Regions from separate parts of the Ralstonia insidiosa genome, predicted to be linked through region 2. Evidence: predicted binding sites of a transcription regulator. Region 2 holds the regulator's gene; each other region holds the start of a gene.

Region 1 (10,255 bases), 710 kb from region 2:
TGGCCAGGCCGCACAAAGGCAGGCAGCGCAGCCGTCACCACCACGGCAGCGGTGTTCTTGAGCTGGATGCTGGCGCCGGCCGGCACGTTGATGCCGAACTGCGTGAGCATGTTGTTGAAGCTCTGGATCGTGAACGGCGTCTGCGTGGTCTGGTCACCACTGCCATCCAGGCCGACGACCAGGCCGTAGCCGATCAGCGCGTTCTCACGCACACCGGCAACACTGGTCAGATCCTTGATGCGGTCGGCGTGTGCCGTGCCACAGATTGCGCTCAGTGCCACCAGGGCCGCGCCGATGATGCGATGTAAAGTCATAGCGGCTTCCTCAGAACGGCGACACGGTCAGGAAGAACCGCGACAGCCAGCCCATCTGCTGGGCTTCGGCCACGTAGCCGGTGCCGCGGTATTCCATGCGTGCATCCGCCACCTGGGTGGACAGCACGGTGTTCTGGTTGTTGACGGTGGTCGGGTTGATCACGCCTGAGAACTTGATCGACTCGGTGCCCTGGCCCACGGCCATCTGCTTCTCGCCACTCACCACCAGGTTGCCGTTGCCGAGCACTTCCACCACCGTCACGGTAATGGTGGCGGTGAAGTTGTTCTGCGCACCGTTGGCGCCCTTGCTGTCGAACTTGTTGGCGTCGCTGGCCGATACGCCCAGCAGCGACAGCACGCCCGGGTTCATGCCAGCAAACGTGGGCACCGACGTGGTCTTGCTGCCGCTGCGGTCCACGCTGCCGGAAGTCTGCTTGCTGGCTGCCGTGTTCTCGGTAATCACGATGGTGATGGTGTCGCCCACCATGTGTGCGCGGCGGTCTTCGAACATGCCGCGAAAGCCGCCGCTGCCCGATGCAACCTCTTGGTAGATCGCCCCGTTCTGACGCGGTGCCATGACGGGCATGGGCGGACGCGCCGTGGTCGGGCCCTGCACAATCGGCGCCGGCGGCGGCAGGAAGCCGCACGCCGTAGCGAGCAGAGCCGCCGTGCCAAGCACGGCCAGTTTGGCGATTCGCACAGCGCGGCCGCCGTGCTGAATCTGTTCCTGTTGGAGCGAGTAGACCGGGGGGGTTTGCATCGCAAGACTTCCTTAAAAACTGCGCTGCCCAGCTTAGAGCTGCGACAGCTTCTCCAGCATCTGGTCGGACGTCTGCACCGACTTGCTGTTGATCTCGTACGCACGCTGCGTCTGGATCATGTTGACCATTTCTTCCACCACGTTCACGTTGGACGTTTCCACGTAGTTCTGGTTGAGCACACCCGTGCCGTTGGAACCCGGATTGGCCAGGTTGGCCGTGCCGGCGGCTTCGGTCTCTGCATACAGGTTCTCGCCCATGCTGCGCAGACCGGCCGGGTTGATGAAGTTGGCCAACTGGAATGTGCCGACCTGGGTGTTGTTGACCGAGCCAGGCGTGGTGACCGTCACCACACCATCCTTGCCCACGGTGAGGCTGGTGGCGTTCTGCGGAATGGTGATGGCCGGCTGGATCGGGTAACCGCTGGAGGTCACCAACTGACCCTGCGCGTTGACCTGGAAACTACCGTCGCGCGTATACGCCAGAGTGCCATCAGGCATCTGCACCTGGAAGAAGCCGTTGCCGTTGATGGCCACGTCGGTCGCGTTGCCGGTTTGCGTCAGGTTGCCCTGCGTGTGCAAGCGCTCGGTGGCGACGATGCGCACGCCGGTACCGACCTGCATGCCCGAAGGCAGCGTGGTCTGTTGCGACGATTGCGCCCCCGGCTCACGCACGTTTTGGTACAGCAAGTCTTCGAACACGGCGCGCGAGCGCTTGAAGCCCGTCGTGTTGACGTTCGCCAGGTTGTTCGAGATGACATCCAGCTGCGATTGCTGGGCGTCCATCCCGGTCTTGGAAATCCACAGGGAGCGAATCATGTTCGAGTCCTTGGTTGATTCAGTTCACACGCAACGCATCAAGCGTGGCGCAGCAGTTCATTGGCCGACTGGGCATTCGTGTCACTCGTCTGCAGCGATTTCATCTGCATCTCGAGCTGGCGCGAAATTTCAATCATGTTGACCAGCGAGTCGGTCAGGTTGACGTTGCTGCCTTCCAGTGCGCCGGGCGTGATGCGCACGTTTTCATTCGTGTCGGCGTCCTGCCCATCACGCTGACGGAACAGGCCGTCAGTGCCACGGTTCAGGTTTGAAGGGTCAATGCTGACCAGCTTCAGACGGCCCAGCGACACCGGCGGCGTGACGTTGTCCGCGCTGATGGCGTTGACCGTGCCGTCCTTGGCAAACTGCACCGTCGTGTTGGGCGGCAGCGTGATCGGGCCGCCATCACCCATCACCGGCTGGCCGGCCAGGGTGACGATGGTGCCGTCGGCACTCAGTTGAAACGTGCCCGCGCGGGTGTACGCCTCGGAGCCATCCGCGGCCTGCACGGCAAAGTAGCCCTGCCCGTCGACTGCCACATCCAGAGAACGGCCGGTGGTCTCGATCGGGCCTGGCGTCACGTCTGTGCCGATGGCCGATGCCATCACATAGCTGCGCGTGGGCGAGCCATCGCCCTGCACACCCACCGTATGGAACGCGTCGATCTGCGCCTTGAAGCCGGTGGTGCTGGCGTTGGCCAGGTTGTTGGCGCTGGCGGCCTGTTGGTCGAACAGGTGCTTCACGCCAGTCATCGACACGTAAATTGAGCGGTCCATGCGAGGTTCCTAGATGGGCGTTCAGGTGATGGCTGTTAGGACAATCCAGTGCTTACATGGTCACCAGCGTCTGCAGGATGGTGTCCTGCGTCTTGATGGTTTGCGCATTGGCCTGGTACGAGCGCTGGGCAATGATCATGTTCACCAGCTCGGCCGACAGATCCACGTTGGATTGCTCCACCGCCGACGACTGCAGCAAGCCGAACGAACCCATGCCCGGCGTGCCCAGGTTCGGGGCGCCCGAGTTGGACGTTTCCACCCACTGGTTGCCGCCGATGTTCTGCAGGCCTTCCGGTGCCTTGAAGTTGGCCATGGCAACCTGACCCAGCACGGCGGTGCGGCCGTTGGAATAGCGCGCAGTGATGGTGCCGTCGGTACCCACCGCGTAGCTGGCCAGGCGGCCAGTGGCGTAGCCGTCCTGCGAAACGCCGGGGGCGGTGTCGTTGTAGCCGCCGCCGTATTGCGTGGTGCCGGTGAAGTCCATGTTGGCGATGCTCATGCCGCCAAAGGCCACGGCAACCTTGCTGGGGTTGGTGGTCAGTGCACCGCTGGCATTGAAGGTCAGCGTGGAGACCGGGTTACCGCCAGTCGGGTTGTTGCCATCGACCTGCGAGTACACCGCCCATGTACCAGGGCCCGTATTCACGTAGTAGTTGGTCAGCATGTGGGCCGTGCCCGTGCCGTCGTACACCTGTTCCGAAACGGAGTGGTTGAACGTGGCCGAGTTGGTGGCCGAGAACGGCGTGGTGGTCGGCGGCGTGGCGGCAGCGTCAAGGTTCACCCCGAACGCGGTGTTGGTGGTGGCCAGCGGCGCCAGGTCATTGACCGGAATCTTCAGGTTGGTCAGCACGGCGGTGTTGACCTTGCCGGTGTTATCCACACCGTAGCCGGTCAAATTCTGGCCGGTGGCGGAGATGATGTAGCCGTTCTTGTCGGTCTGGAACTGGCCGTTACGCGTGTACGACACCTGGCCGCTGCTCGCGTCCACCATGCGGTAGAAGCCCGTGCCGTTGATGGCGATGTCCAGCGGGTTGCCGGTGTTGGTCACGTTGCCCTGCGTGAACGACTGCGACACCCGGGTCACGCTCACGCCCTGGCCAACCTGATTGTCGGTAGCACCCACCAGCGAACGTGCGTACACGTCGCCAAACTCGGCGGTCGATTTCTTGTAGCCGACGGTGTTGGCATTGGCGACGTTGCTGCCGATCACATCGAGGTTTTGAGAGGCGGCGTCGAGACCGCTCAGGCCTTGCTGGAATCCCATAGTGTTCTCCCGAGAATAGAAATGCGGCGGGCGTGTCTGAGACGGGCCCGTTACTGAATAGAAGCGACGTCAGACAGCTTGGCCGTCCCGCCGGATGCCAGCACCAATTGCATCGTGCCGTTGTTGATGGTCACGCCGGCCACCTTGTCGGTGCCCAGCGCGTTTGCCGTGGTGGTTTGGCCGTTGAGCGTGGCCGCAGTACTGATCGTGTAGTTGCCATCGGCAAGCTGGTTGCCCTTGTCGTCCTTGCCGTTCCAGGTGTAGTTGCCGGAGCCGGCCGTCATCTGGCCCAGATCAACGGTACGCACCGCAACCCCGGCCGCATTCTTGATGGTGACGACCACGTCATCGGCGCCATTAGGCACCGAGATGCCAAAGTTGGCCTTGCCGGACGCCAGCGTGAGGTTGGACGACGGCACCTGCACCGTCCGGCCGATCATCGATGAAGCCTGCGTGGCAGCGTTCTGCGTGAGCATGCTGGACATCGTGGTGTTCAACTGCTGGATCCCGCTGACCGTGTTGATTTGCGCGAGCTGCGTGGTCATCTGCGAGTTGTCCATCGGGTTCAGCGGATCCTGGTTCTTCAACTGCGCCACCAGCATCTGCAGGAACGTGCTCTGCAGATCGGTACCGCTGGTGATCGCCAGGTTGTTGCCGGTGGTCGTGCTCGTGGTACCGGTGGTACCCGTGGTGCTTGTCGTGGAGCTGACGGTCATAGTCGTATCTCGCTTAGGAGGCTTGAGCGGGGGCCGCTTACTGGCCCAGGGTCAGGGCCTTGGCGGCCATCGTCTTGGTGGTGTTGGCGACTTCCACATTGGCCTGGTACGAACGCGAGGCGGAAATCATGTTGACCATTTCTTCGACCGGATCCACGTTCGGCATGGTCACGTAGCCGTCGGCATCGGCCAGCGGGTTGCCCGGCTGGTGCATGCGCTTCATGGGGGTGACGGTGTCTTCCACCACGCGGTCGACCGACACGCCCGTGGCGTAGTCGTCAGCCCCCTGCTCGGGCGAGAACACCACCTGCTTGGCGCGGTAGGCGGTGCCGTTGGGCCCCGTCACGCTCTCGGCGTTGGCCAGGTTGGAGGCCACCACGTTCATGCGCTTGGACTGCGCGGTGAGCGCGCTGCCAGCCACATCCATCACCTTGAATAGCGACATGTTGGTTCCGCTGTCTGAGTACTGTTTGCTGTTGCCGGATCGGTCCGGTGTTGTGTGGGCGCTCTCCGGGCCAGACTGCCTGGCCCGGGGCGCCGCATCACTCCCGCCCCTCTTTCGTCGCACCCGAGACTGCGGCGCGATCGTCCTACCCTGTCTTGCTCTGTTCTGCTCGGTCCTGCTTTGTCTTGCTTTGCCGCGCTAGCTGTTCTGAATGGCCGCCAGCATCGACTTGATCTTCTGCGTCACGATGTTCAGGTCGGCCTCGTAACGTACGGTGTTGTCGGCAAAGCGCATGCGCTCGCCGTCCATGTCGACCGTGTTGCCGTCAATGGAAGGCTGCTGCGACGTGCGGTACTGCACTTCGCCCTGCAGCGACTTGGCCTGCTGAGAGAGCGACGCCTGCATCAGCGTCACATCACCGGCAGGGGCGCCGTCCGCCGTCAGGTGGCCGGACGCCGTGGCCGTCATCGGCAGCGTGTTGCCGCTTTGCTGGCCGACCGCCTTTTGCAGCGCCGACTGGAAATCGAAGTCGCGCGCCTTGTAGTTGGGCGTGTCGGCGTTGGCGATGTTCGAGGCCAGGATCTGGTGCCGCTGCGAACGCAACTGCAACGCCTTCTCCTGAAAACCGAACAACTGATCCAGCTTGTCGACCATGTCTGTCATTCCTCGCGCGTGGCGTCTTGTTGGTGCCTGAACTGGCAACCCCGCCGCCGCGTTTGTTTGGTATTCCGAATTCCGTGGGTTGGAGAAGCAGGCATCGGCAGCCCCTTCAAAACCGCCGATGCCGTCTCCAGAACCGCTGTATTGCTGAGTTGCCGTCATGCAGCCTCAGTGGAGAGGGCCTTGTCTGCGGATCCGGGGGCCGGCCGGGAAACCGACCTTCCGGGGCAGGCCGCGCGGCAAATGGAACGGCACCGCGCAACGCCAGGGACTTCACCACGTTGCAAAGTCTAGGGGCCACCTGGCAAGAGCATTCGTCCGAATAAGGGGGGGATTGGCCGACATTTCCGCATTTGGCCCTCCCGCGCGCGTGGCTACACTTCACCGGACTCTGGAGCGTGTCATGCACTCTTACGGGAGATGCGTTGTTTCCAAAACGCGTGCTGGGTAGGCACGGACGGCTGCCAATGGTTGTTCCATTGGCGGGTGGCCGTAACACCCCCAGCGCGTGTTTTGGAAACAACCCAAAGGGAATCCACCCAAAAGGCCGCATGGCGTCGTTGCGGCCTCCTTGTGTGGAATCACCACACGGCGTCGGCCACGCCTAGCCCTGCGGCCTTTTGGGTGGATTCGCACTCCCGTAAGAGTGCATGACACGCTCCTAGATGGAGGGCTTTCCATGTCCACGCGGTTTGTACGCAGCGCCCACTACCCGACCTTTGCCGTTGTCCGCCGCCGCGGCGCCACGGCAATGCCGTTGGCCGCACGCCGGCGCACGCTGCTGCTGGCCCTGGCGCTGGGCGTCCTGGCAAGCCTCGCCCATCCGATCCTGGCGCACGCGCAAAGCATGATGCGCGTCGGCTACGCGCCGGCAGCCACCAACATGCCGATGCCGGCCCAGGCCGCACAACCCGCCACGACCACCATCCAGGGCCCGAACGCCATCCAGATGCAGATCCAGCAGCAACTGCAGTCGCAGCTGGACATCCTGGGCGGCACCAATGACGCTGGCGCACCGCGCGCCTCAGTGGAAGTCGGCCCGGTCGACCCACGCGTGGCCAACCAGCCGTGTGACCAGATCGACCTGATGCTCCCGGCGGCCAACCGCCTGCGCGGCCGCATTCAAGTTGGTGTGCGCTGCAAATCACCACACGCCTGGGCAGCGTGGGTACCGGCCACCATCCAGATCACGGGGACGTATTACGTGGCGTCGCACCAGCTCTCGCCAGGCAAGACGCTCGACATGAGCGACCTGGAAGCACGCACGGGGGACCTTTCGCTGCTGCCACCGTCAGTCGTACAGCAACCCGCCGACGTGGTCGGGCGTGTATTGGTAACCAGCGTGGCGGCCAACCAGCCGCTGCGCGCCGAAAGCCTGCGCTTGGCCATTGCCGTGCAGGCCGGCCAGACCGTCAAGCTCGTTGCGGAGGGCGGCGGCTTCCAGGTGACCAGCGACGGCCGGGCCATGAACCAGGCAGCTGTGGGCCAGGTGGCGCAGGTGCGCACGGCCAACGGCAACGTCGTTTCCGGCATTGCGCAGTCCGCCGGTGTGGTCGCGATCCAGTTCTGACATCGATTTGATATCAATCGATCACACACACACGGTGATGCGCAACCGATATCCCCCGCTAAAGTTTGGGTCGGGGTTGGCCGATATGGGTGATAGGATGAACGCGCTCTTCGGAGACACCCGTGAAAATCAACCATATCGTCAACAACACGCCGGCCATTGCGCCGACCAAGGACGCAGCGTCCGGGTCGACGCGCGCGACCGGCTCGTCCTCGGTGGCCACGACGGCCACGGGCACCACGCGCCACAGCGACCAGGATTCAACCGTGCCTTCGCTGTCGGTCCATCAAGTTTCGCGCCAAGTGGGCAGCGGCGACTTCAACGCAGCACGCGTCGAGCAGATCCGCAGCGCCATTCAGAATGGCACGCTCAAGATGGACGCCGGCAAGATCGCCGATGCGGCGCTGTCCGACGCGCATTCGCTGCTCTCGGCACAAAGCAAGAAGGTCTGACGGGAGCCTCCCGTCGTCCGTCCCCCATTTCTCATGACGCCGCCAGCCCTTGGCTGATCGCGGCGGGGCGGTGTGCCGGCCGGCGGCTGCCCAAGCTTGCAAGCTAAAGGTCGCCAACATGGACAACACACTGCTGATCCGCACCCTTGCCGACGAGCAGGAACTGCTGCGCGCCGCCACCCAGACACTGGAAGCCGAGGCGCAAGCGTTGCGCGACGGCGACATGGTCGAGCTCGAGCGCATCACCCAGACCAAGCAGAAGCAGCTCACCGCCCTGGGCGAAGCTGACCGCGAGCGCCGCCTCTGGTGGGCGCAGCACGGCGGCGCCGATCCGTACGGGCTGGTCAAATACCTGCGCACCGATGAAACCGCCAGCCGCCTGTTCGACGAGAACCTGGCCCTGGCCCGCACTCTGCGCCAGCGCAATCTGGACAACGGCACCCTGATCGATCTGCGTCTGCGCGCCACGCAAAACGCGCTGTCTGTCCTGCACGCTGCCAACAACGGCGGTGGCACGCCCTACGGCCGCGACGGCAAGCAACCGCTGTCGATGCCGCGCTTCTCGGTCGTCGCCCAATAAACCGCAGGGCCGTCAAAGACGGCCGAACGCCGGTTTACGTTTACGTCAATGGGTTTGAAGTGGGGCTAGCTGCCCCTGCCTGATCCTGCTATCTATAGGGGGTCTGGCACACCGCCAATCGGGGTAAACAAAAAGGTTTACATCCCATTGATGGGTGCAACAAGCATGCTGGGGATTTATTCTGCCGATTTTGGCGGGGTATATCCTCCGCGCCTGGCGACATAAACAAGAAAACCGGAAAGAAATCGCGCCTGAATGGCATGCCAAGGTTTCGGCCCGGCGGCACCACACCTGGTGACTGCTGGTTGAACGGGGAAACATACCGAAACCGCGCGTCATTGCGTTTCTACCAGCCACGCCTGTATCAATTTGGATCTCGCCGGTCCAAATGGGCGACGGCCGGCCATATTCCGGAAATGGGCAAACAACCATAACCAGACAGGCGGCGCAGTGAAATCGATCGTAGTTGAGGCACACCCCTTGGTGCGTGCCGGTGCGACCCACGTTTTACAATCTTTGCCGGCCATTTCCGAAGTCGTCAGCGTCGACCCGGACGAGGCCCTATTTGAAAATCTCGCGGCGCATGCGGACGCCGAACTGGCCCTGATCGGCCTGCCACTGCCGGGCATCGACGATCTTCCGGCGCTCTCCCGGTTGCTGCAACAGCCACATCCACGGCACGTCGCCGTACTGGGTGAAAGCGATTCAGCCGCACATGTGCGCGCGCTGATGCAATTGAATGTCTCTGCATATCTGCTGAAAAGCTATTCAGGCAAATTGATTGCAGCCGCATTGGAATTGGTACTCGCCGGCGGCCGTTATGTACCGGCTTCCATTGTGCTTGCCCGGCCAGATGCGCAAACAGGTGGCGCCAAGGGCAGTGACGACTGCGCATTATTGGGACTCACCCAACGCCAGTACGAAATCCTGGTTCTGCTTTCGCGCGGCCATCCGGTCAAAACCATCAGCCGCATGCTCGGCATCTCTGAGGCCACAGCCAAGGCGCACATCAACGCGCTATATCGTCGCCTGGAAGTCCGCAGCCGTACCGAAGCGGTATTCGTCGCCACCCAGCGTGGCGCCATGCTGCTGAATCAGCCGCAACTCGTAGCTGAGCCTGCCACGTCTTCCTTGGCGCCCGTACGCATCGCGCGTACCGGTTGAACGCCCGACCCCACTCGCCTTCCACAAGCAAAAAACGGCGCCCGGAACCCCGGACGCCGCTGTAAATGCCCACCCGCGCTGTCGACACGCGGGGGTGACAAGGAAAGCGCAGGTTTAGAACTTTGCGCGCATGCCCACGCCGAAAGTATCAGCCGAGCTCAGGTCGGACACCTTGTCGCGGAAGTACGCGGCATACACATCCGTGCGCTTGGACAGCGAATAGTCGTAACCAATGGCCCAGGTGTTTCGCTTCACGTCTGCAGCACCCGAGGTCTTCGTGTAGGCGTACGAAGCCAGCACACTGCCCGGGCCGACCGGAATCGACACGCCCAGTTGGCCGCCGTTGCTCTTCGCATCACCCGTGGCGATCGTGTTCTTGATGTACTGGTACTGACCGTACAGCTTGACCACGCCAAAGTCATACGACGCACCCAGCTGCGTTGCAGTCTGGCGCTGGAAACCTGCCACCAATGCATTCAGGTCGCCCGGGTTGGCATCGAAGCGCACCTGTTGGAAAGCGGCGGTGGCTGCAAAGTTGCCGCGGAAGTACAGGAAGCCCGCGCCAAACTTGTTCTGGCCGTTGTGGCCAGCCTGCTCACCCGCACCGTACATCAGCGTGCCCGTGAGGCCATTGATGTCCGGCGTGCTGTACAGGATCGAGTTGTTCCAGCCCGAATCGCCCACCAGACCCGAGATGCCGGCTGCGCCCGTGCGGCCGTTGCCCAGGTAGGTGTGGAA
Region 2 (10,255 bases):
GGCTGCGTCTTCCAGTGTCAGGTCGGTCTGCACGGCAAACCCGGCGGTGGTGCGCAGGCCTCCTTTCCTGGCGGGTTCACCCGCGCAAATCCGCAGGTTGTACGCAGGCAGCCCCGCCCAGATGCGGTCTTCGAACACCAAGCACGGCACCGAGAGGTGAAACGGGCTGATGTCATTGAAAGCCAGAACAGCGATTTCCTGGGGTTGCATGTGGGCTCCGCGTGTTTGGCCCAATTTCATCGATAAATGTCTTCCGGGCCACTGTCGGGAAGGATAGCCATGCACGAAGATGCTGTCCACGGGCACAACACAACGCCCCAGACAGCAAATCCCGAAATCCACTCCGAGGAGTCAGCCATGACCGCAAACGCCACCCCCAAGCGCGCCCTGATCGTCATCGATGTGCAGAACGAGTACTTCACCGGCGGCCTGCCGATCGAGTACCCGAACCCGCAGCAGACTGTCGCCAATGTCGGCGTTGCCATGGATACGGCGCGTGAGGCCGGCATTCCGGTGATCGTCGTACAGCAGACCTCGCCCGCCAGCTCGCCGCTGTTTGCCATTGACACGGACGGCTGGCAACTGCACCCGGTGGTGGCCTCGCGCCCGCATGACCACTACGTAAGCAAGACGCTGCCGAGTGCATACCCGGAAACCGATCTGGCGCAATGGCTGCAAACCAACGGCATCGACACATTGACCGTGGTCGGCTACATGACGCACAACTGCGATGCCTCCACCATCAACCATGCGCTACACAACGGCACGGCAGTGGAGTTCTTGCACGATGCCTCGGGGTCGATCCCGTATCAGAACCAGGCCGGCTTTGCGAGTGCCGAAGAGATCCATCGCGTATTCAGCGTGGTGCTGCAATCGCGCTTTGCAGCGGTGATGTCGACCCAGGATTGGGTGCACAGCGTGAAGACCGGTGCGGTGCCGGTGCGCGACAACATCTACAAGTCCAACCAGCGGGCGCGTGGTCTGCTGAAGGATGAGGTGGCGCAGAAGGCAGCCTGATCGCGCGACGTTGTCGCCAGAATAAACACCTCGCCTTGCGCGGGGTGTTCGCGCTCAGCCGGCCACACCCTCTTCGGCCGGCAGAAACCCCCGAAAAGAGACTTCGACCTGCTCCACCATCGACGCCGAGGTGGCTTCGCGTAGGGCTGCCATCAGCGCCTCGAATGCGCCCTCCACAGACGCGCGGTCGGTGGCCTCGACCAGGCGCTGGCGGATCGGATGCTCGGCCGAGCTGAACGTGCGTGCCGCAATGTCCATGAGGTACATGCGTGCCGCAGCCAGCGAGCGCTTGCGGTTGGGCGCGGCCGGCTTGGGCGGCTCGGGCTGGGGTTCTGCAACCGGAACCAAGGCAGGCTCACCTGCAACATCGGCCGCAATCTGAATGAAACCCGCCTGCAGCAGTTCGAGCACGGCCTGCGCTTGCAGACCCAGTTGGCTCGCACGCACGGCAAGATCCTCGCCCGTGGCCTGGCCGTCCACCATGATGAGCAACGCCCGGCTTGAGCGGCTGAGCGCGCCGTTGCGCGTGGCGATCTCACGGCGCCCCGCGTCTGTCTTTTCGAATCGTGCTGATAGCGCTTGCATGGTTCCCCCCCGTTTTTTTCTCTTCCTCCTCCGAAGATTGGGCACAACCTAAGGCGCTTTATTTGCAGAACCGTGAAACTGCGCAGCGTGCGCGGTGAAATCGTTAAGCAAACGCTTGCGCTCAGATTGGTGTCGCCAAAGCAAAACACCCCGCCTGAAGCGGGGTGTTGCGTGGTTGCGGGTTGCGTTACTCAGTGCGCTGCAGCGGCGCCGCTCATCACCTCATGCGAACCACGGATGCCGTTGAACCACGCGTTGAGCACCACTGCCACCAGCGTGCCCAGGACGATGCCGCTGTGGGTAATCGGGTGCGTCCATTCCGGGAAGTGGTGGAAGAAGGTCGGCGCCAGCGTCGGCACCATGCCAAAGCCCACCGACACGGCGATGATCAGCAGGTTATGGCGCTGGTTCTGGAAATCCACCATGCCCAGCATGCGGATACCGGCCGCGGCCACCATGCCGAACATCACCAGCCCCGCGCCACCCAGCACGTACTGCGGCACGGATGCCACCACGTACGACAGCTTCGGAAACAGCCCCAGCACGATCAGCAGCACACCGCCCGCTGCCGCCACGTAGCGCGAACGCACACCCGTGATCGACACCAGCCCGATGTTCTGCGAGAACGACGTATGCGGGAACGTGTTGAACACGCCGGCCACCACCGTCGCCAGACCGTCGGCGCGCAGGCCGTTGGTCAGCTCGTTGCGCGAGATGGGCTTGCCCACCACGTGCGACAGCGCGAGGAACATGCCGGTCGATTCCACCAGCGTGATCACGATCACGATGCACATCGAGATGATGGCCGACAGTTCGAACTTGGGCATGCCGAAGTGGAACGGCGTCACCAGCGTCATCAGCGGCGCGGCGCTAACATCGGCCAGCGACACCTTGCCGAAAGCGGCGGCCACCAGCGTGCCCGCCACGATGCCCAGCAGCACAGCGATATTGCACAGCAGCGCGTTACCGAACTTGGTCAGCAGCAAGATCGTCACCAGCACCAGCGCAGCGATGGCCAGGCCAAACGGATCGCCAAAGGCCGGGTTCGGCACCATGTGCTTCACACCGTCCACCACCTGCGGAATCATCTGCTGGCCACCGGCGGCCCAGTTGATGCCCACGCTCAGCAGCGAAAAACCGATCAGCATGATGACCGTGCCCGTCACCACACGCGGGAACAGGCCCAGCAGCCGACCCATCAGCGGGGCAATGGCAATGCCGAACACACCCGAGACGATGGATGCCCCAAAGATGCCGGGCAGCCCCATGCCGGGTTCCACGCCGATGGCGATCATCGGTGCCACGGCGGCAAACGTCACCCCCATCATCACCGGCAGCCGAATCCCGAAGATCAGGAAGCCGAGCGACTGGATGAGCGTGCCGATACCGGCCGCAAACAGGTCGCAATTGACGAGATACGAAAGATCGCTCTTCGACAGGCCAAGCGCATTGCCGACAATCAGCGGCACCGCAATCGCACCGGCATACATCACCAGCAGGTGCTGCAAGCCGAGTGCAAACAGGCGCGGCAGCGGCAGGCGTTCGTTAACAGGATCGACGCAGGTCGAGGACGACGGCGAGGGAAGGCCGGGGGATTGGCGCATTGTCTTGTCTCCTGGGGCCACTCCCGTGTACGTGCCGGGAGCGTGCCTGGTGTGCATCGAGCGGACCGGGCACGGGCCCCGTCTGCCGACATTTGCGCGACGTGATGTCGCACATTTGCCGGCATCTTGGAGCGCGCTCCGGCTTATGTCAACAATTGCTATCGTTTTTTGTGTACATATTTTGCGTTCCGAAATGCGAGTGCGCTTCGAACATCGCCACACCTTGGTAAGTCACGCCGGAGTCGAATCGCTGGCGGTACAGGATGGCGCATCGCAGCATGCCGTTGTCGGCCACCACGGGCGTGAGATCGTAGGTGCCGCGCCCAAACGGGCTACCACCGTGGCAGGTGGTGCCAATATCGGGCTGGTAGTGCCGGATCAGCAGCGTCGCGCGCAGCCCGCTGGCTTGCACTTCCAGGCTGCCGATCAGACGCAGGGTGCCGCCCTGCCAAACCATGTCCAACGTGCCGCTCACGCAGCCTACGGGCCCGCATCCGCCAACCACGGTGGGCGTTGTAAACACGCCGCGACACCCGAGCGCCGTCTGCTGGCGCAGGGTCAGGTCGGCCTGATCGATCACGGCGTAGTGATAGTCCCCGGCGTTGCCGCCCACCGCTAACGTTTGCGCGCCCATGCGCACGGTGCCGCGCGTCCAGCGCCCGTGCATGTAACCGCGGTGGTGATGGAGATCCGCCAGCTCGGCGGTGTCGCCAATCAGCTGGTAGTCGTTGATGCCGATGATGGCACCCGAAGGCAGTTGCGCCAGCCGAGCAGCGCTGCCGCTGACCTGCCGCGCCCCGTTGCCCAGCATGAAGCGGGGCGGCGCACTACGATGGGCAGGCAATGACTCTGTGGCAAACGTGACAACCCGGGCGTCGGGCAGAAGAACAGCCTGCCCGCTCGCCGCCGGTTTCTGACAACCTGTCAAATTGTTGGCGGTCCCCTTTTTTTATGCGCATCGTGCGCATCCGTAACATCGGTTTGCCCAGCCAAGCGATGAGATGAATCCATTGTGGTCCTTGAGGAAGGTTGAACTGCCGCGACTCCGTAGCGGAATGTGCTGCGCAGCGCGCCTCAGCGAGGCGGATTCAGCCTAGGCAGTGGCTCACCCAAAGTTCAAGAAGCAACACAACTTCATATTCCTTGATATTCAAACGGGCTCCCTCAACTGCGGGACTCGTCCATCCCCAGCGATGCCATGAAGAACCCTCACTATGATCCGGCCAAGCCTCACCACACGCCGGATGGCTTCCGCAACCGCTACCCGCATCCGCGCCCCGGCGGGGATTTCTGGAAATGGCAACGCGAGCGCCGCAAGTCAGGGCTCCCCAAACCGCCCACACTGGACCTCGCCTGCATTGCCCCCAACCTGAGCGCGGTACACCAGCCGCCTGACGTGCCGCAGCTCACCTGGATCGGCCATGAAACACTGCTGCTGCAGATTGATGGGCTCAACGTGCTGACAGACCCGGTGTTCTCCAAGCGCGCTTCGCCGCTGCCGTTTGCCGGCCCGCGCCGCCACCAGCCGCCGGGGCTGTCGCTCAAGCAGTTGCCGCATATCGACCTGGTGCTGATCTCGCACAACCACTACGACCATCTGGACCGTGCCAGCGTGCGTGCGCTGATGCATCAGCCGGGCGGCGCACCGATGTTTTTCGTGCCGCTGGGTATCGACCACTGGTTTGCGCGCAACGTGCGCGGCACGCGCCTATCAGGTGACAAGCCCAACGTGCGCGCCTTCGACTGGGACGATGAAGCACACTTCGGCCCCTTCACCGCGCATTTCTGCGCCGTACAGCATTGGTCCGCACGCGGCCTGTACGACCGCAACCAGACGCTGTGGGGCAGTTGGGCACTGCTGCATCCGCGCCTGCGCTTCTGGTTCTCGGGTGATCTGGGGTATTCGCAAGACACGCGCGACATCGGCACGCGCTTCGGCCACTTTGATGTGGCCGCGATTGCCGTGGGCGCGTACGAGCCACGCTGGTTCATGAAGGCCCAGCACATCGACCCGACCGAGGCGGTGCAGGTCATGCAGGACATCGGTGCGCGGCAGGCGGTGGGCATCCACTGGGGCACGTTCGCGCTGACGGACGAACCGCTGGACCAGCCCATCGCCGATCTGGCCAACGCATTGAAGGTTGCCGACGTGCCCGCAGAACGCTTCGCCCTCTTCAAGCATGGCGAGACGCGCGTATGGGATGCAGCGGCCCAACGCCTTGTCACCGCATTACCCAAAGAAAACGCGCGGCCGCGAGATGACTCGCTGGCCGCGCAATAAGACTTTGGCAGGGAAAGCTCGGAACTACGCCGGCATCAGGTCGGCGTCGGCAGCCATGCGCGATCACGCAGACGAGCGCGGATGCGTGCGATGGCCTGGCTGTGGATCTGGCACACGCGCGATTCCGACACGCCCATCACGGCGCCGATCTCACGCAGGTTCAGATCCTGTTCGTAGTACAGGCTCATCATGAGCTTCTCGCGCTCGGGCAACCCCTCGATGGCGGCCACCACCGATTCGCGCAAGTCGTGGTCCAGCAACTGGTCCAGCGGCGTCAAATCGTTCTCGGCAGCGCGGTTCTCGATGAAGGCGTCGGCGTCTTCGCGGTCGAAATCTTCGTAGTACAGCAGCTGGCTGCCCTGCAGGTCGACCAGTTGCTTCTGGTAGTCGGCCAGCGACATGTTCAGCGCAGCGGCAATTTCCGTTTCCGTGGGCGCACGGCCCTTTTGCTGCTGCAGCTTCTGGATCGCCTGCTCGATCGTGCGGGCGCTGCGGCGCAGGCCGCGCGGCAGCCAATCGGAGCCACGCAGCTCGTCCAGGATTGCGCCGCGAATACGCTGGGCCGCGTAGAACTCGAACTGCACGCCCTGCGTTTCTTCATAGCGCGACAGCGCATCGAGCAAACCCATCATGCCGGCCTGGATCAGATCGTCGAGTTCGACGCTGGCCGGCAGCTTCACCATCATCTGGTTGGCAATGCGGCGTACCAGCGGTGCATACGTCGCCATCTCGTCGGACTTGGTCTTGCGACCGGTTGCGGTGTACATATCCATGCCTGCCTTTGGCGCTTCGTTCATGGTGCGCCTCAATAAACCATCTCGGCCGCGCGCGCGGTCGCGCGGGGCGTCAGGATCGACGTTGTTTGTGCCGCCTCATGGGCCGCCGCATCCGGCGCAGCCTGAGTCGGTTCTTGCGCCGATACCGTCACCCGCGACGCCGCCGTGCTACCAGCGACATCAGCGGCCTGGGCCTCGGCGCTGGCCCAGCTCAGCATCTCTTCGGCAAGCTGGCGGAAGGCCATGGCCGAAGGCGATGCGGGAAACGCGCTCGCCACGGGCTTGCCGAGCGAGAGCGCCAGTTCTACGTGCCGGTCTTCCGGCAGATAACCGGCAAAGTCGATCCGGGTGTTCAGATACTGCCCCACCGTGTTGGCCAGGTTGCCGAACACGCGCACGGCGGAGTCCACCGAATGCGCACCGCACACCACGGTGCGGATGCCGGCGCCGCTACCTTGCAGCACAGCGGTTTTCTTGAGCAGCGTGTACGCGCTCTTGATGCCTTCCGGACCGTCGGTGAAGGTCAGCAGCACGTCATCGCAAGCCTCGGCCACGGTGGCGAGCGCGCGGGTACCGAAATGCGCGGCCACCAGCGTCACGTCCGCCTTGTCGTCGTACTGTTCGAGCATGCCCGCCACAGCCAGCATGGTCTGCGCGCTCACCACGGCGGCGTCGCGGCCCATGGCGGACAGCGCAATGCGCAGGTTGTCGACAAAGTCATCCACCTGCTCTTGCTCGCCGATCACCAGCACGCGGCGGCTGGCTGCCTGACCGAGCATGCGGCGCAGCCCGGCGGCTTGATCCTTGGCGAAAGGTGTGGTCATGCTCGCCCCCTTGTTCAGGCGAAATCGAAAGCGGCCAGGCCCGGTTCGCGGCTGCGTGCGGCGCCTTGCGCCACCAGCAGCGATTCATCTGAATCCAGCGCGAACGACGATTGCTCGGCACTTGCACGGAAGCTGCGGTGGATCAGCAGCTTCTTGTTCGGTACTGCAATGTCCTCCGGCACACGCTGGCCGTACGACACGTAGTGCAGCGGCAGGCGGCGGCGGATCATCACGTCCATGGCGTGGCCCACCGATGCAGCCTCGTCGATCTTGGTCAGAATGCAGCCGGCCAGGTTGGCATCGCGGTAGGCGCTCACCACTTCGTCGAGCGTCTTGCCGTTGCTTGCAGCGTTCAGCAGCAGCAGGCGTTTGATCGACGGGCCCACAGCGTGCAGCATCGCCATCTGTTCAGACACCGCGCGATCGCGCTGGCTCATGCCGATGGTGTCGATCAGCACGACGTGTTTCTCACGCAGATCATTGAGCGCCAGGCTCAGGTCTTGCGCGTCTTTCACGGCATGCACCGAGACGCCCAGGATCTTGCCGTAGATGCGCAGCTGTTCGTGGCCACCGATCCGGTAGCTGTCGGTCGACAGCAGTGCCACGCGCGAGGCACCGTGGCGCAGCACGAAGCGCGCAGCCAGCTTGGCGGTGGTGGTGGTCTTGCCCACACCCGTCGGGCCCATCAGGGCAAACACGCCGCCCTGGTCGAGCAGGCTGTTTTCATCCGACACGGTGGTCAGGTTCTTTTCAATGGCGCGTTGCACGAAGTCCAGCGCACCCTCATACGTGTCGTGCTGCGGCATGTTCTCGAGCACGTAGCGCGTGAGCTGCGCCGAGAAACCCGCGTTCAGCATGGTCTGGAACAGGCGCGTGCGCACCGGATCGCCCAGCTTCACGCCCAGCGAGGCCAGGCTCGACATGGCGTCGGTCAACGTGCTCTTGAGCGTTTCGATCTCGCCCACCATGCGGCGGGTCATGGCGTCGGTTTCCGCCTTGATGTCGGCCTTGATGGCCGAGCGCTGCAGGCTCACGTCTTCGCGCGGGGCGTCCGGTTTGGCCATCGAATCCTCCATGCGGACGAAGATGTCGGCCGGGTTGACGCTCTCAACTTGCGGTTGCGGGCGGCCAATCTGCTGCTCGGCAGCGCGCGTAGCGCGTGCCTGGGCTTCCACGCGCTCGGCAAACGAGCGCAGCGTGGTCGGCTGGTCATCCTGCTCACGCTGCGATTCACGGCGAGCGGCCGTGCGCTTGATCGGCTCGACGGGTTCGTCTTCCGGCACCACGGTGCGGCGGGCGATGAACTGGGCCGTGCTGGCCAGCGTCTGGGCGGCATCTTCATTGGCGCGATCCAGCGACAGGCCTGCCAGCATGCGGGTGGAGGCCACCAGCGGGTCCACACCCAGCAGCGTTTCCGATGCGCCGAGCTCCACGTCGTCATCCACGCGGGCTTGCAGCTTGCGGCCGGCGGCCGGCTCAGCCAGCGCGTCTTCTTGCACTGGGGCTTGTACGGCAGCGCGGCGCGCAGCGGTAAAGCGGTTGCGCAGACGGGCCAGTGCATTCGGTGCGGCCGACGTTTCGGCCTGGGCCACAGCTTGCACTTGCGGCTCGGTGGGTGCCTGAGCTGCTGCCTCGGCCACCGGTGCGGGCTCCGGAATCGGAGCCGGCATGCTCGGGCGGCGTTGTGCGGCCTTCGGCGCGGTCGAGTGCGTATCGACCAGCGCATCCAGGTGCGTATCGGAGGCGGCGATGACCTCGATGCCGCCCGGCACGGCGCGGTTCGAGAGGATCAGCGCGTCGTCGCCCAACTGGTCGCGCACTTTACGCAACACGTCGCGCGACGTCAGTCCGGTGAATCGATGCATTTTCATGCGCGGCCTCCAAGCATGGCGACAACCTTAATCGTTCGGTGATCTGGAATTTCAGCGTGTGACAGCACGCGCAGGCTGGGTGCGGCACGCTTGAACAAGCGGGCCAGCATGGGGCGCAGCGCGGGCGGTACGAGCAGGACGCCCGTCTGGCCCATCTGTTCGTATTGACGTGACGAATCCGCGGCCGCTTGCATGAGCGAATCAGCCAGTTGCGGTTCGATCGGGCCGGCTGAGCCGGCATGTGCGCCAACGATGCTTTGCAGCAAGATGTTCTCCAGATTCGGGTCGAGCGTAACGACCTGCATTTCGTTCTTGGCCGGAAACAGGTGCTGGGCGATTGCCCGGCCCAGCGCGATCCGCACGGCGGCGGTGAGTTCGGCGGGGTCTTGCGTCCTGCCTCCGTGCTCCGCCAGCGTCTCGACGATGGTGCGGATGTCGCGGATGTGCAGGCCTTCGTCCAGCAGGTTCTGCAGCACCTTCTGCACGGTCGCGACGGGCAACAGCTTGGGCACAACGTCTTCGACCAGCTTCGGTGCTTCCTTGGCCAAATGATCGAGCAACTGCTGCACTTCCAAACGGCCGAGAAGCTCGGTGCTATGGGTGTAAATCAACTGATTGACGTGCGTGGCGATGACCGTGCTGCAATCGACAACGGTATAGCCCTCGGCCTGCGCGCGATCGCGCACATCGGCGGTGATCCACATGGCCGGCAGGCCGAAGGTCGGGTCCACGGTGGGGGTGCCCGGCAGCTGCGTGCCCAAGCGTTCGCCATGCCCGTCCTGACCGCCCGGGTTGATGGCCAGGAACTTGCCCTGCTGCACCTCGCCCTGGCCGATTTCCACGCCCTTGAGCGTGATGCGGTACGACGACGGGCCCAGCTCCAGGTTGTCGCGAATGTGCACAACCGGCGCCAGAAAGCCCATGTCCTGTGTGAATTTCTTGCGGATGCCCTTGATGCGGCGCAGCAGCTCGCCGTCCTGGCTCTTGTCGACCAGCGGGATCAGGCGGTAGCCGATCTCCAGACCCAGCACGTCGACCCACGACACGTCGTCCCAGCTCGCTTCCGGTGTATCGACCGGGGCAATGGCCTGCAGCACCGGTTCCGGCTCGGGAATCTCGCGGCGCTTCTTCAGGTACCAGCCCAGATAACCCAGGCCGCCGCCAAACAGGATGAACGGGATGTGCGGCATGCCCGGCACCAGGCCCAGCAGGCCGATCACGCCGGCGGTGGTCATCAGCACCATCGGCATGGCAAACAGCTCGCTCGACAGTTGCTGGCCGACGTCCTTGTCGGTGG
Region 3 (10,255 bases), 730 kb from region 2:
GAACATCTGCGCGCCCTCAGCAACGCCAAACCGGTGCTGGGCATCCTTTGCATCAAGAACGATACCGATGCGGCCGACGCCGCCAGCCAGTTGATTGCATGGCTCCCCCGCCTGCTGCCGCGTGGCGTGCGCTATGTGGGCCGCATCCATGAACAACCGGTGTCTTCACTGCCGGCGCAGCGCCTGTCCATCGTGCTGCGGCACGATGGCTATACCGCCGCCAAGATGCAGAAGAAAGGCGAGCGCAATACGCAACTCCTGCTCGATGAACTCAAGCATCGGCCTGACGATCCTTACGTGCTATTCCAACTCGGCAAGGAAATCGAGCTGCATCAGGAAGACTACGCCCGGGCCACGGACTATTACGCCCGGGCTTTCGCCCTCGCGCCGCAAGACGCACCGTACCGGCGCGGCCTTGCGCTGCGCTATCTGTACAGCCTGGGCAAATCGGATCGACTGGATGAAGCGATGGCCCATGCGGATACCAGCATCCATGCATGGCCGGATTTTCCGGATCTGTGCTTCGCGCTGGGCCTGGTGTTGGTGGATGCGGCGGTCAAACATCCTGAGCACGCCAACACGCAATGGCTGCCGCTGGCGGAGCAGGCATTCTGCCGTTGCCTGGAGATTGGCGATCAGGCGGGGATGGACGGCAGCGTTGTCGGGCGAGGCAGCTTCCTGGCTGCCCAGCAACTCGCTACCGTGTATCAGATGCAGGCCAACGTGCTTGCCCGCAAATCCGAGCAATACCTGGCGCTGTCAAAGCAGATGCAAGGCGCGCCTGCGCCTCGCGAGGGTTGAGAGTGACCCTATCCGTATAGCGGATCAGTAGCGTGCCATGCTGCCGTAGGCGTTGCTGGCAGTGTTGGCACGGCGTGCCGTGTCAATGCGCTTCTGCAGGCGATCCAGGCGCGGATACACCATCGCGCGTACGCGAGCGTCGTCTTCAAGAATGCGCACGAGCAGCGTACGTTTGCGCTCGATGTCATCGCGTGACAGCGTGGGATGCGGCTCAGAACGGCGCAGCGCATCCACATAGGCGGCGCTCTCGCTCTCCAGCGTGCTGACGATCTCCCAGTTGCCCACTTCAGCAGCATTGACCATCTCGGCAGTCAGGCGCGCGATGGCTTCGTAGCAGACGAACAGACTTTCGCTGTCCTTGATCGGGATGTTGCGGTGCATGTTGGCTCCAGTTGGGCCGAATTCAATTCGTAAAAATCGCTTTGCTGCGCGGCCAGCCGCGTCAGCTCACAACACTCAGGTGGTTGCTGGACGCAGCAGCACCCGGCTGGCCAATAGCAAGCCAGGCTTCCTGCAACGACGCCAACAGACCGTCAACCTCGGCAAGCACCGTCAGGTCATTGGTGCCGTTGGCCACCAGCAGACGGCGCAGCATGTAGTCGTACAGACTATTGAGCTGCGCAGCGATTTCGCCACCACGCTGGTGGTCGAGACTGGCCTGCAGGCCCTGGCCGATGATCGAGATGGCCTTGTCAAAGGCACGCAGCTTGGTGGGCAGGTCGCCGCGCTCGATGGAGGCGGCAGCCAGCTTGACAGCGGCGCGTGCACCATCGAACAGCATGGCGATCAGCCGGTGCGGGTTAGCGTCAACCACAGACGTCTCGATACCGACTTGCGCGTAGGCACCGATGGCGCGGCGTGCTGCGTACATGAGAAAGGTCCTCGCTGTGTGATCTTGTTATGGGTGTTGCTTCAATCCGGACTTAGTTGCTCTTGGTCTGGTTCGCAATCGCCGCGAGCTGCGTGGTCAGGTAGGTACTGGTATTCGTCATGCTGGCCACCGCCGCAGACAACGCGTTGAACTGCGTGTAGTACAGGGCCTGCTTGTTGCTCAACTGCAGTTGCATGTTGCTGATCTGGCTGGCGAGCGAGGTGAGCGAACTGTTGATCGAGTCCGTCTCGTTCTGCACCATGCCGTTGGTCGACAGCAGGTTGGTCATGACGGTGTTGAGCTGTGCGGCATAGCCACGCTGCACTGTCACCGTGCCGCGGTTGCCCAGCGCACCGCCGGTCACCTGCACGGTCAGGCCATCGACGGCCGTGCCGGTCGCGCCATACAGGTTCTGGCCCGAACCCGTGGCCGCCACCCCGTTGATGGTGCCCTGCACGTCCTGGCCAACCACTGCAGTGGGGCTGCCACCCAGCAGCGACGCAGCGCCATTGCCCGATACCGACACTGACGAGATCGAACCGAACTGGCTGTCGGCAATGCTCAGCACGCCACCAGCATTGGCCGACACCGATGCGGTGATCTTGGCGTTCTGCAGGCTCGACGATGCGTTGATCTGGCTCTGGACCTGTGCGGCCAGGCCCGCAGCGCTGTAGCTGCCCGCCGGTATGGTCACGTTGACGGCGATACCGCTGATGTTGAACGCCAGCGTGTCGTTGCTGCCCGCCGTGATGGTCGTATTGGCAGCGGCCGAACCCGTAATCGAGCCCTGCTTGGCCAGTTGCGAGACGCTGACGGCATAGCTGCCCGACTGCGTGGTGCTCGAGAAGGTTGGTACGTTGACCAGCGAATCCGTGGCCGTGCCGGTGCCCGCAAACAGGCCGGCGACCTGGCTGGGCGATGCGGCAATGGCGGCCGACAGCGTGCTGTTGTTGATCGCCAGCGTGCCGTCCGAATTCATCGTCACACCAACGCTGCCCAGCGACTGGTAGTTGCCATTGCCGACGGCCTGGCCCAGCACGTCGGTAATCTGGTTGATGAGCGTCTTGGTGCTCACATCGCCAGCCAGCGGACCGTTGTTGGCCTTGTTGCTGGTGTCGATATTGGTGAGCGTGTTCAGTTGCGTGCGCAGCGCGTTGTAGCCATTCACGAAATTGGTGACGGCGGTGGTGGTGGCGGTCGGGTCGTTGGCCACCGTCACGGTGGTGCTGCCCGTCTTGGCCAGCGTGAACGACGTGCCATCCACCACGTTGGACAACGTGTTGGTCGGGCTTTGCACCGCAATACCGTTGACCGTGGCCAGGGCGTTCTGGCCCGTGGTCACCTCGTTCAGGTTCTGCGTGCCGGCCGGATCTTGCGAGAGCAGCGATTGCAGCGTCGAGTCGCCCGACACGGAAATCTTCATCTCCGAGTTGGAGCCACCCGCCGTGGAGGTCAGCACCAGGCGGTACGGGTTGCCGCTGCCATCATCCACGATGCTGGCCGAGACGCCCAGGTTGGCCGAGTTGATGGCATCACGAATGCCGGCCAGCGTGTTGCTGGACGAGTTGATCGTGATCGAACCGCCCGGCAGGCTGCCGTTCTGTGTGAACGTGGCGCCGGTGTACTTGCCGTTGGAAAGGCTGCCGCCCGACACGGAGCCGAACGAGAACGAAATCGTGGTGGACGACCCGCTGCCAATGGCTGCCGTAGTGGACGTCTGCCCTTGGGCGGCCAGCACTTGCGACTGCGCAAGCTGCGTCACATTCACAGCGTACGAGCTGGCCGGCGCCGAACCGGAAACCGACGCGCTCAGCACCGATGCGTCGTAGCCGCTCGCCTTCATGGCGCTGTAGTTCGACAGGCTGGTCAGGTTCGACAGTGCAGTCTGGAAGGTCGACAGCGAACTCTTGAGCGTACCCACGGCCGAGAGCTGCGTCTGGTACGAGCTCTGCTGGGTCTGCAACTGAGTCAGCGGCTGGCTTTCCACGCTCATCAGGCTGGTGACCAGCGAGTTGACGTCGATGCTCGTCCCGATACCGGGAATCGAGATCGGCGGTACGTAGTTGCTGGTGGTGGAAGAGGTCGTGGTGGTCGCCATGATCGAATCTGGTGAACGTCTGCGTCGGCGGAAGTCTCTCTTCTCAACGGCAGTGCCTGCCACTTCTTTAGGGCATGGCGCCCATACGCCGCCCCTGATAAAGGGGGGTATCGATCAACAAAAGAAAAGGCCGGCGCCCCGAAGAGCGCCGGCCTTTACCGACTCCTGCGCCCAGCCGCCTGTACCAGACAGGCCGGGCCAGCATCAGCCTGCTATTAGCCCTTCAGCAGGTTCAGAATGCTGTTCGGTGCCGAGTTGGCTTGCGCCAGCATGGCCGTACCCGCTTGCTGCAGGATGTTCTGGCGGGTCATGTTCGACGTTTCCGACGCGTAGTCCGTATCGATCATGGTCGACTTGGCAGCCGACAGCGCGGTGTTCGACGAGGTCAGCGTGTTGATGGTCGAGCTCAGACCGCTTTGTTGTGCACCCAGGCTTGCGCGAGCTGCCTTCAGGTTGGTCAGGTCGGTGGCAATGGCAGCTTGGGCTGCCGTGGCGTTGGCAGCGCTGGTCACGCTCGTACCGGTCAGCGTACCGAAGGACGACAGGTTGGCGTTGGTAACCGTAGCAACGTCCGTGGTCGAGCTTTGGCCGTACTGGAACGCCGTCGAGGTCACCGAACCATCGAACAGTTTGGCGCCGTTGTAGTTGGCGTTGGTTTCGATGTTCTTGTTGGCCGTGGCCAGCTGTTGGTATTCCTTGTCCAGGTTGGCCTGGTCGGTGGTCGACAGACCGCCGTTGTTGGCTTCCACTGCCAGCTGGTTCATACGCTGCAGGTTGTTTTCAACCTGGCCCAGGTACGAGTCGGCCGTTTGCAGATACGACTGTGCGTTGTTGGCGTTCTGGATACCCTGGGTTTGGGCGTTCAGCGTGGTGGTCAGGCTGGAGGCCACAGCGTAAGCAGCGGCATCGTCCTTGGCGCTGTTCACGCGCAGGCCGGTCGACAGGCGTTGCAGCGACGTTTGCAGAGCGTTCTGCGATTGCGACAGAGCTTGCTGCGTTTGCAGGGACGAGATGTTGGTATTAAGGCTGAGGGACATGACGGCTCCTAAGTTTCCCGATGGCGTTGTTGCCCGTTTGATTGCTCGTTCCGGCTAGGCCGGGCAACGTGACCTGCAACTTGAAGGGGATCAGGTCTGCGTTGTACTCAGGTTATCGGTGGCCCCGGCAGAAAGTTTAGGGGCAACTTGACAAATTTGTGCGCGAGCGGCGGTTTGGCTCCGGCGGCACCCCCTACTTCCGCCCCCCACCAAAAGAGGCGCCGGGCCGTCTTCTTGGCAGATACGTGCTCGGCTATACTCGATCGACCAGTTCAGAGGCGCCCGCATCCCTATATAGAGAGCGCCATCGCACAGATGGGGAGTTGCAGGCCCGCCGGACCAGCCCAAAACCTGCCGGCGGTTAGAAGAGCTCAAGTCGAGCCCGTTTGACCGCAACGCCCACCATGCTCAACGTTCTGATTGTCGAACCGCACGATATTGCCCGTGCAGGCTTGCGCCAGATCCTCAAGGATTCACGCCTGGCCCGGCAGATCGAGGCCGTACCCGACCTGCACAACGCCAACCAAGACCTGCTTGCCGAACGCGAGTGGGACGTCATGCTGTTCTCGGTGGAATCTGCCACCGGTGACGAATTCCTGACCATCAAGGCCGTCCGCCAGCAGCATGCGCGCCTGGCCGTGCTGGCGCTGGGCCGCCACCCCGAGGCGCTGCTGGCCGTGCGCGCACTCAAGGCCGGCGCATCCGGTTATCTGCCGATGGACGCCACCCAGCCGCAGTTGCTGGCGGCCGTCAACGCCATCTCCAAGGGTAAGAAATACCTGCCGTCCGACCTGGTGGAAGTGCTGGCCGACAATCTGAACGTCGACTGGGACAAGCCCCGCCACGACATCCTGTCCGACCGGGAATTCCAGACCCTGCGCATGCTTGGCTCCGGCCGCACACTGAGTGAGATTGCCGAGGCGCTGCAGATCAGCGCCAAGACGGTCAGCGTGTATCGGGGGCGGGTGCTCACGAAGATGAGGCTGCGCAACAACGCCGAGGTGACCATGTACGTGGTCAGCAACGGGTTGCAGCTATAGGGCGTCCCGCAAAGCTACTGCGCCGTCCGATCTTGACCCTGCGATGCTCGCCGTACGCGTGTACGGCTGCGCTTCTCGTGTCAACCTCGGGCGGCTCGCTACGCTTTTCAGGACACCCTGAAAAGACTCGAAATCACAGGAGACGTGGCTCGCGCAACCCATAGCGACGCACGTTCTCGCGCACCAGATCCTGCACGGCAGATGGCTCCAGCGGCCGTGTAAGCAGGTAGCCCTGATACTCATCGCAGCCAATTTCGCGCAGGAATTCGAGCTGCCCGGTGGTCTCCACACCTTCAGCCACGGTCTTCATGCCCATCGCTTGCGCCATCATGATGATGGCCCGCGTGATGGCGGCGCGCTCGGCCACGTGCGGCAAGTCCTGCACGAACGAGCGGTCGATCTTGAGCGTGTCGATCGGGAAGCGGTGCAGATACGAAAGCGATGAGTATCCAGTGCCGAAATCGTCCAGCGCCAGCGACACCCCCATCGCGCGCAGCTCGGTCAGCAGCGCATGTAGCGACGGATCATCGCGGATCAGGATGCCCTCGGTCATCTCCAACTCAACCGCGTCCCCTGGCAAGCCGCTGGTGGACAGCGCCCCACGCACCATGGCACTGAGCTGCCCCGAACTGAATGCTTGCCCTGACAGGTTGATCGACATGCGCAGTTGCGGCAGCCCGATGCGGCGCCAGCGCGCAAGCTGATCGCAAGCGGCGCGCAGGATCCAGCGGTCGATCTCGACGATCAGGCCGGTCTCTTCCGCGTCTTGAATGAACTGGCCGGGCATCATGCGGCCGAAATCTGCCGAGTTCCAGCGGATGAGCGCCTCGACGCTGACGATGCGGCCGCTCTTCACGTCCACGCGCGGCTGGTAATCGGCGTAGAACTCGTTGCGGTCGCTGGCGCGGCGCAGGCCCGATTCAATGCGGAAACGGCGCGAAACGCGGTCGTCCAGATCGCTGGTGAAGGTCTGGAAGTTGTTGCGGCCGCGCTCCTTGGCCAGGTACATGGCCGCGTCGGCCTTGCGCAGCAGGGTGTTGGGGTCGTCGCCGTCGTGGGGTGCCACGGCAATGCCGATCGACACCCCCAGGAACAGCTCCTGCCCGTCGATATGGAACGGCGCGCTGATGGCCGAGAGAATGCGCTCGGCGACCCGGCGCGTACCCAGGGCATCGAGCGATTCGAGCATGACGACAAATTCGTCGCCGCCCAGGCGGGCCACGGTATCGGCCTCACGCGCGCAGGCTTGCAGGCGGGCGGCCACTTCGCGCAGCAGCATGTCGCCAAACTGGTGGCCCAGCGTGTCGTTGACGTTCTTGAAACGGTCGAGATCCAGGAACATGACCGACACGCGCGTACGGTTGCGGCGCGCGATGGCCAGCGCATGCTCCAGTCGGTCTTCCAGCGCGGAGCGGTTCAGCAGGCCGGTGAGCGTATCGTGCGTGGCCAGATGCCGGATACGCTGCTGCGCTTCGCGGATCTGCGTGATGTCGACCAGCGACACCAGCACGGAGTACGGCGGCGTGCCCGCATTGGACCCGGCCGCGGGCACGGCGGTCATCGAATGGCCGCCCTCGGTGTACAGCGGCGTCCAGTTGCTCGACACCCAAACGGTGCGGCCGTCCTGGCAGTGCAGCCCAAAGATCTGGTTCAACTGCGGCAGGCCCTCGGCCATCACGTCACGGTCGGGCCAGTCGGCGTCGTGGATGGTGGTCTCAAACTCGTCCACGGCTGACAACACGACCTGTGCCAACGTGCGGCCGATCAACTCGGCCACCGGCACGCCCAGCAGGCGCGCTGCGCTGGGGTTGGCGTAGGTCACGCGTCGCAGGCCATCGCACACCAGAATGCCCTCTGTCAGCGCGTTGACCATCGACAGCAGGTCGAGCTTCGGGCAAAAGCCCGGCGGCTCGCCGCGTGCCGGACAGTCAGCCGGCAGCCCGTCGGCATCGACGGGACCAAAGGCAACATGGGTGGGCATGGACAAGGAATTCAAGACGGCTTCCGGCAGGACGTTGTGCGGCGCCGGAAACCTGCCCGACGCCCTTTGCAGAACTACAACGGCACGCACCGGCAAATCTTTCGGGCAGACATCACTTTTACGCAGCGGTTTGCGCGCCGGGAGATGAGGAAGGCGCATGGGGACGAGATACGCCGCATAAAAGTGATGTATAAACAACTTTATGGCAACTCAATTCCCCCAGCGCTTTGCCGCAAACCCCCGAGATAGACGGGATTGACCGCGTTTCTTGCCGGAATGAGCTGGACAGAGGTGAGGAAGAATGCCATCCGAGAACCCGACTCTGGAATTTCCGAATTTCGAGCCGGACAGGTCTTCCCCCCGATCGTTGTCCCATTAGCTCCGAGTGATCCCCATGGCCGAAGCCGCTGCCGCCACTACTGCCCCCGCCCCTGCTGCCAAGGGCGGCTCCACCAAGCTGCTGCTGATCATCCTGATCGTGCTCCTGCTCGTCGGCATGGGCGGTGCCGCCGCCTGGTTCTTCCTGGGAGGCGGCAATCACGCTGCATCCCCTGCCGCACCGGCCAAGCCCAAAGAGCCGGTGTTCGTGCCAATGGATACCCTGACCGTCAACCTGAAGCCCGAGGAAGGCAACGATCGCTATCTGCAGATCGGCATCACCTTCAAGAGCTTCGACAAGCACGCTGAAGAAGGCATCAAGACCTACACGCCCGAACTGCGCAGCCGGATCCTGACGCTGCTGGCCAGCAAGTCGCCCACTGAGTTGTATCCGGCAGAGGGCAAGGCCGCACTGGCCAAGGAAATCGTCGAACAATGCGAGCAGGTGTTCACGGCTGTCGGCAAGGAATCGCCGGTGGCGGACGTCCTGTTCACCAACTTCGTGATCCAGTGACATGCTCAAGGAAGAGTTTCTTTCCCAGGAGGAGATCGATGCGCTCCTCAAGGGCGTCACCAACGAGGTCGACGAGGAACCTGTCGCGGCCGACCCGTCTGGTGTACGCACCTACAACCTGGGCTCTCAGGAGCGCATCGTCCGTGGGCGCATGCCCACGCTGGAAATCATCAACGAGCGGTTTGCGCGCAACTGGCGCCTGGGGTTGTTCAACTTCATGCGCCGCAACGCGGAGATCTCCGTTGGTCCGGTAAAGGTCCAGAAGTACAGCGAGTTCATCCGCAACCTGGTCGTGCCGGCTGCCATCAACCTCGTGCATGTCAAGCCGCTGCGCGGCACGGCGCTGTTCGTGTTCGACCCCAACCTGATCTTCCTGGTGGTCGACAACCTGTTCGGTGGCGACGGGCGCTTTCACATGCGTGTGGAAGGCCGTGACTTTACCGATGTGGAGCAGCGCATCATCCAGCGCATGCTGCAACTCATGTTCGACCACTATGCCAAGGCCTGGCAGCCGATCTACCCGATCGAGTTCGAACAGCTGCGCATGGAAATGCACACCGAGTTCGCCAACGTCGCCACGCCCAACGAGGTGGTGGTGACGACCAGCTTCAGCGTGGAGCTGGGCAGCAACGGCGGCGACGTGCACATCTGCATGCCCTACACGATGATCGAGCCGATCCGCGACCGGCTCACCTCCGCCATCCAGGGCGAGGCGCTGGAAGTGGACAAGCGCTGGGTGCGGCTGCTCTCGCAGCAGGTGCAGACCGCCGAGGTGGAACTGATTGCCGACTTGACCACCGCCCGCGTGCAGTTTTCCGACCTCCTGAACATGAAGGTGGGCGATGTCTTGCCGGTTGAGCTGGACGAATCCGTGACCGCCAAGGTGGACGGCGTGCCCGTCATGGAATGCAGCTACGGCACCTTCAACGGTCAATACGCCCTGCGGGTCAACCGCATGCTGAATATGAGCGGCAGTGAATCTGCCATGGAGTCTGAAGATGACAACTGAACCGACCATGAACCCCGAGACCAGCGCCGACGACACCGATGTCGAGATGACGATGGAAGAGGCCATGGCCCTGGAGGCCGCACAGCGCGCTGCAGCCAATCCGCCCGCAGCCACACCAGCCTCCGATTCGGTGTTCAAGCCGCTGGTTGTCGATAGCCCCAGTGCGGCCGGCAACACGCGTAACGACATCGACATGATCCTGGACATCCCCGTGCAGTTGACGGTGGAGCTGGGCCGCACCAAGGTGCCCATCAAGAACCTGCTGCAACTGGCACAGGGCTCGGTGGTGGAGCTGGACGCACTGGCCGGTGAGCCGATGGACGTGCTGGTGAACGGTTACCTGATCGCCCAGGGCGAAGTGGTGGTCGTGAACGAGAAGTTCGGTATCCGCCTGACCGACATCATCACGCCGTCCGAACGTATCCGTAAGTTGAACCGCTGAGTTGAACGGCTAAGCCGTCGCACCCTGCGCAACCACTGCTCCCCCCGGGCAAGGTGTTGAAATGAACCATGCAGTTGATTGGGC

The links. The regulator FliA, encoded in region 2, starts transcription of late flagellar genes. The targets are predictions, from matches to a motif close to CTAAAGTTTNNNNNNNNNNNGCCGNTA.
Region 1: flgM (flagellar biosynthesis anti-sigma factor FlgM) is a predicted target of FliA. The motif match lies at 7,381-7,407, and genes of this name have one in related genera.
Region 3: fliD (flagellar filament capping protein FliD) is a predicted target of FliA. The motif match lies at 3,815-3,841, and genes of this name have one in related genera.

The regions. Positions count from the first base shown of each region.
Region 1 is NZ_VZPV01000002.1:923,003-933,257, reverse strand. Features, by position in the region: gene F7R11_RS21040 (flagellar basal body P-ring protein FlgI) at 1-314, opposite strand, end outside; gene F7R11_RS21035 (flagellar basal body L-ring protein FlgH) at 325-1,074, opposite strand; gene flgG (flagellar basal-body rod protein FlgG) at 1,108-1,890, opposite strand; gene flgF (flagellar basal-body rod protein FlgF) at 1,929-2,666, opposite strand; gene flgE (flagellar hook protein FlgE) at 2,719-3,930, opposite strand; gene F7R11_RS21015 (flagellar hook assembly protein FlgD) at 3,981-4,646, opposite strand; gene flgC (flagellar basal body rod protein FlgC) at 4,684-5,091, opposite strand; gene flgB (flagellar basal body rod protein FlgB) at 5,290-5,745, opposite strand; gene flgA (flagellar basal body P-ring formation chaperone FlgA) at 6,431-7,321, shown strand; gene flgM (flagellar biosynthesis anti-sigma factor FlgM) at 7,444-7,773, shown strand; gene F7R11_RS20990 (flagella synthesis protein FlgN) at 7,892-8,353, shown strand; gene F7R11_RS20985 (LuxR C-terminal-related transcriptional regulator) at 8,804-9,517, shown strand; gene F7R11_RS20980 (porin) at 9,632-10,255, opposite strand, start outside.
Region 2 is NZ_VZPV01000002.1:217,354-227,608, forward strand. Features, by position in the region: gene F7R11_RS17725 (GlxA family transcriptional regulator) at 1-210, opposite strand, end outside; gene F7R11_RS17730 (cysteine hydrolase family protein) at 358-1,017, shown strand; gene F7R11_RS17735 (hypothetical protein) at 1,072-1,602, opposite strand; gene F7R11_RS17740 (nucleobase:cation symporter-2 family protein) at 1,794-3,206, opposite strand; gene F7R11_RS17745 (hypothetical protein) at 3,355-4,017, opposite strand; gene F7R11_RS17750 (MBL fold metallo-hydrolase) at 4,405-5,487, shown strand; gene F7R11_RS17755 (RNA polymerase sigma factor FliA) at 5,523-6,284, opposite strand; gene F7R11_RS17760 (MinD/ParA family ATP-binding protein) at 6,293-7,087, opposite strand; gene flhF (flagellar biosynthesis GTPase FlhF) at 7,102-8,958, opposite strand; gene flhA (flagellar biosynthesis protein FlhA) at 8,955-10,255, opposite strand, start outside.
Region 3 is NZ_VZPV01000002.1:943,526-953,780, reverse strand. Features, by position in the region: gene F7R11_RS21145 (glycosyltransferase family 2 protein) at 1-801, shown strand, start outside; gene F7R11_RS21140 (flagellar protein FliT) at 826-1,182, opposite strand; gene fliS (flagellar export chaperone FliS) at 1,244-1,672, opposite strand; gene fliD (flagellar filament capping protein FliD) at 1,725-3,770, opposite strand; gene F7R11_RS21125 (flagellin N-terminal helical domain-containing protein) at 3,986-4,807, opposite strand; gene F7R11_RS21120 (LuxR C-terminal-related transcriptional regulator) at 5,212-5,847, shown strand; gene F7R11_RS21115 (putative bifunctional diguanylate cyclase/phosphodiesterase) at 5,981-7,828, opposite strand; gene fliL (flagellar basal body-associated protein FliL) at 8,223-8,720, shown strand; gene fliM (flagellar motor switch protein FliM) at 8,722-9,729, shown strand; gene fliN (flagellar motor switch protein FliN) at 9,719-10,171, shown strand; gene fliO (flagellar biosynthetic protein FliO) at 10,233-10,255, shown strand, end outside.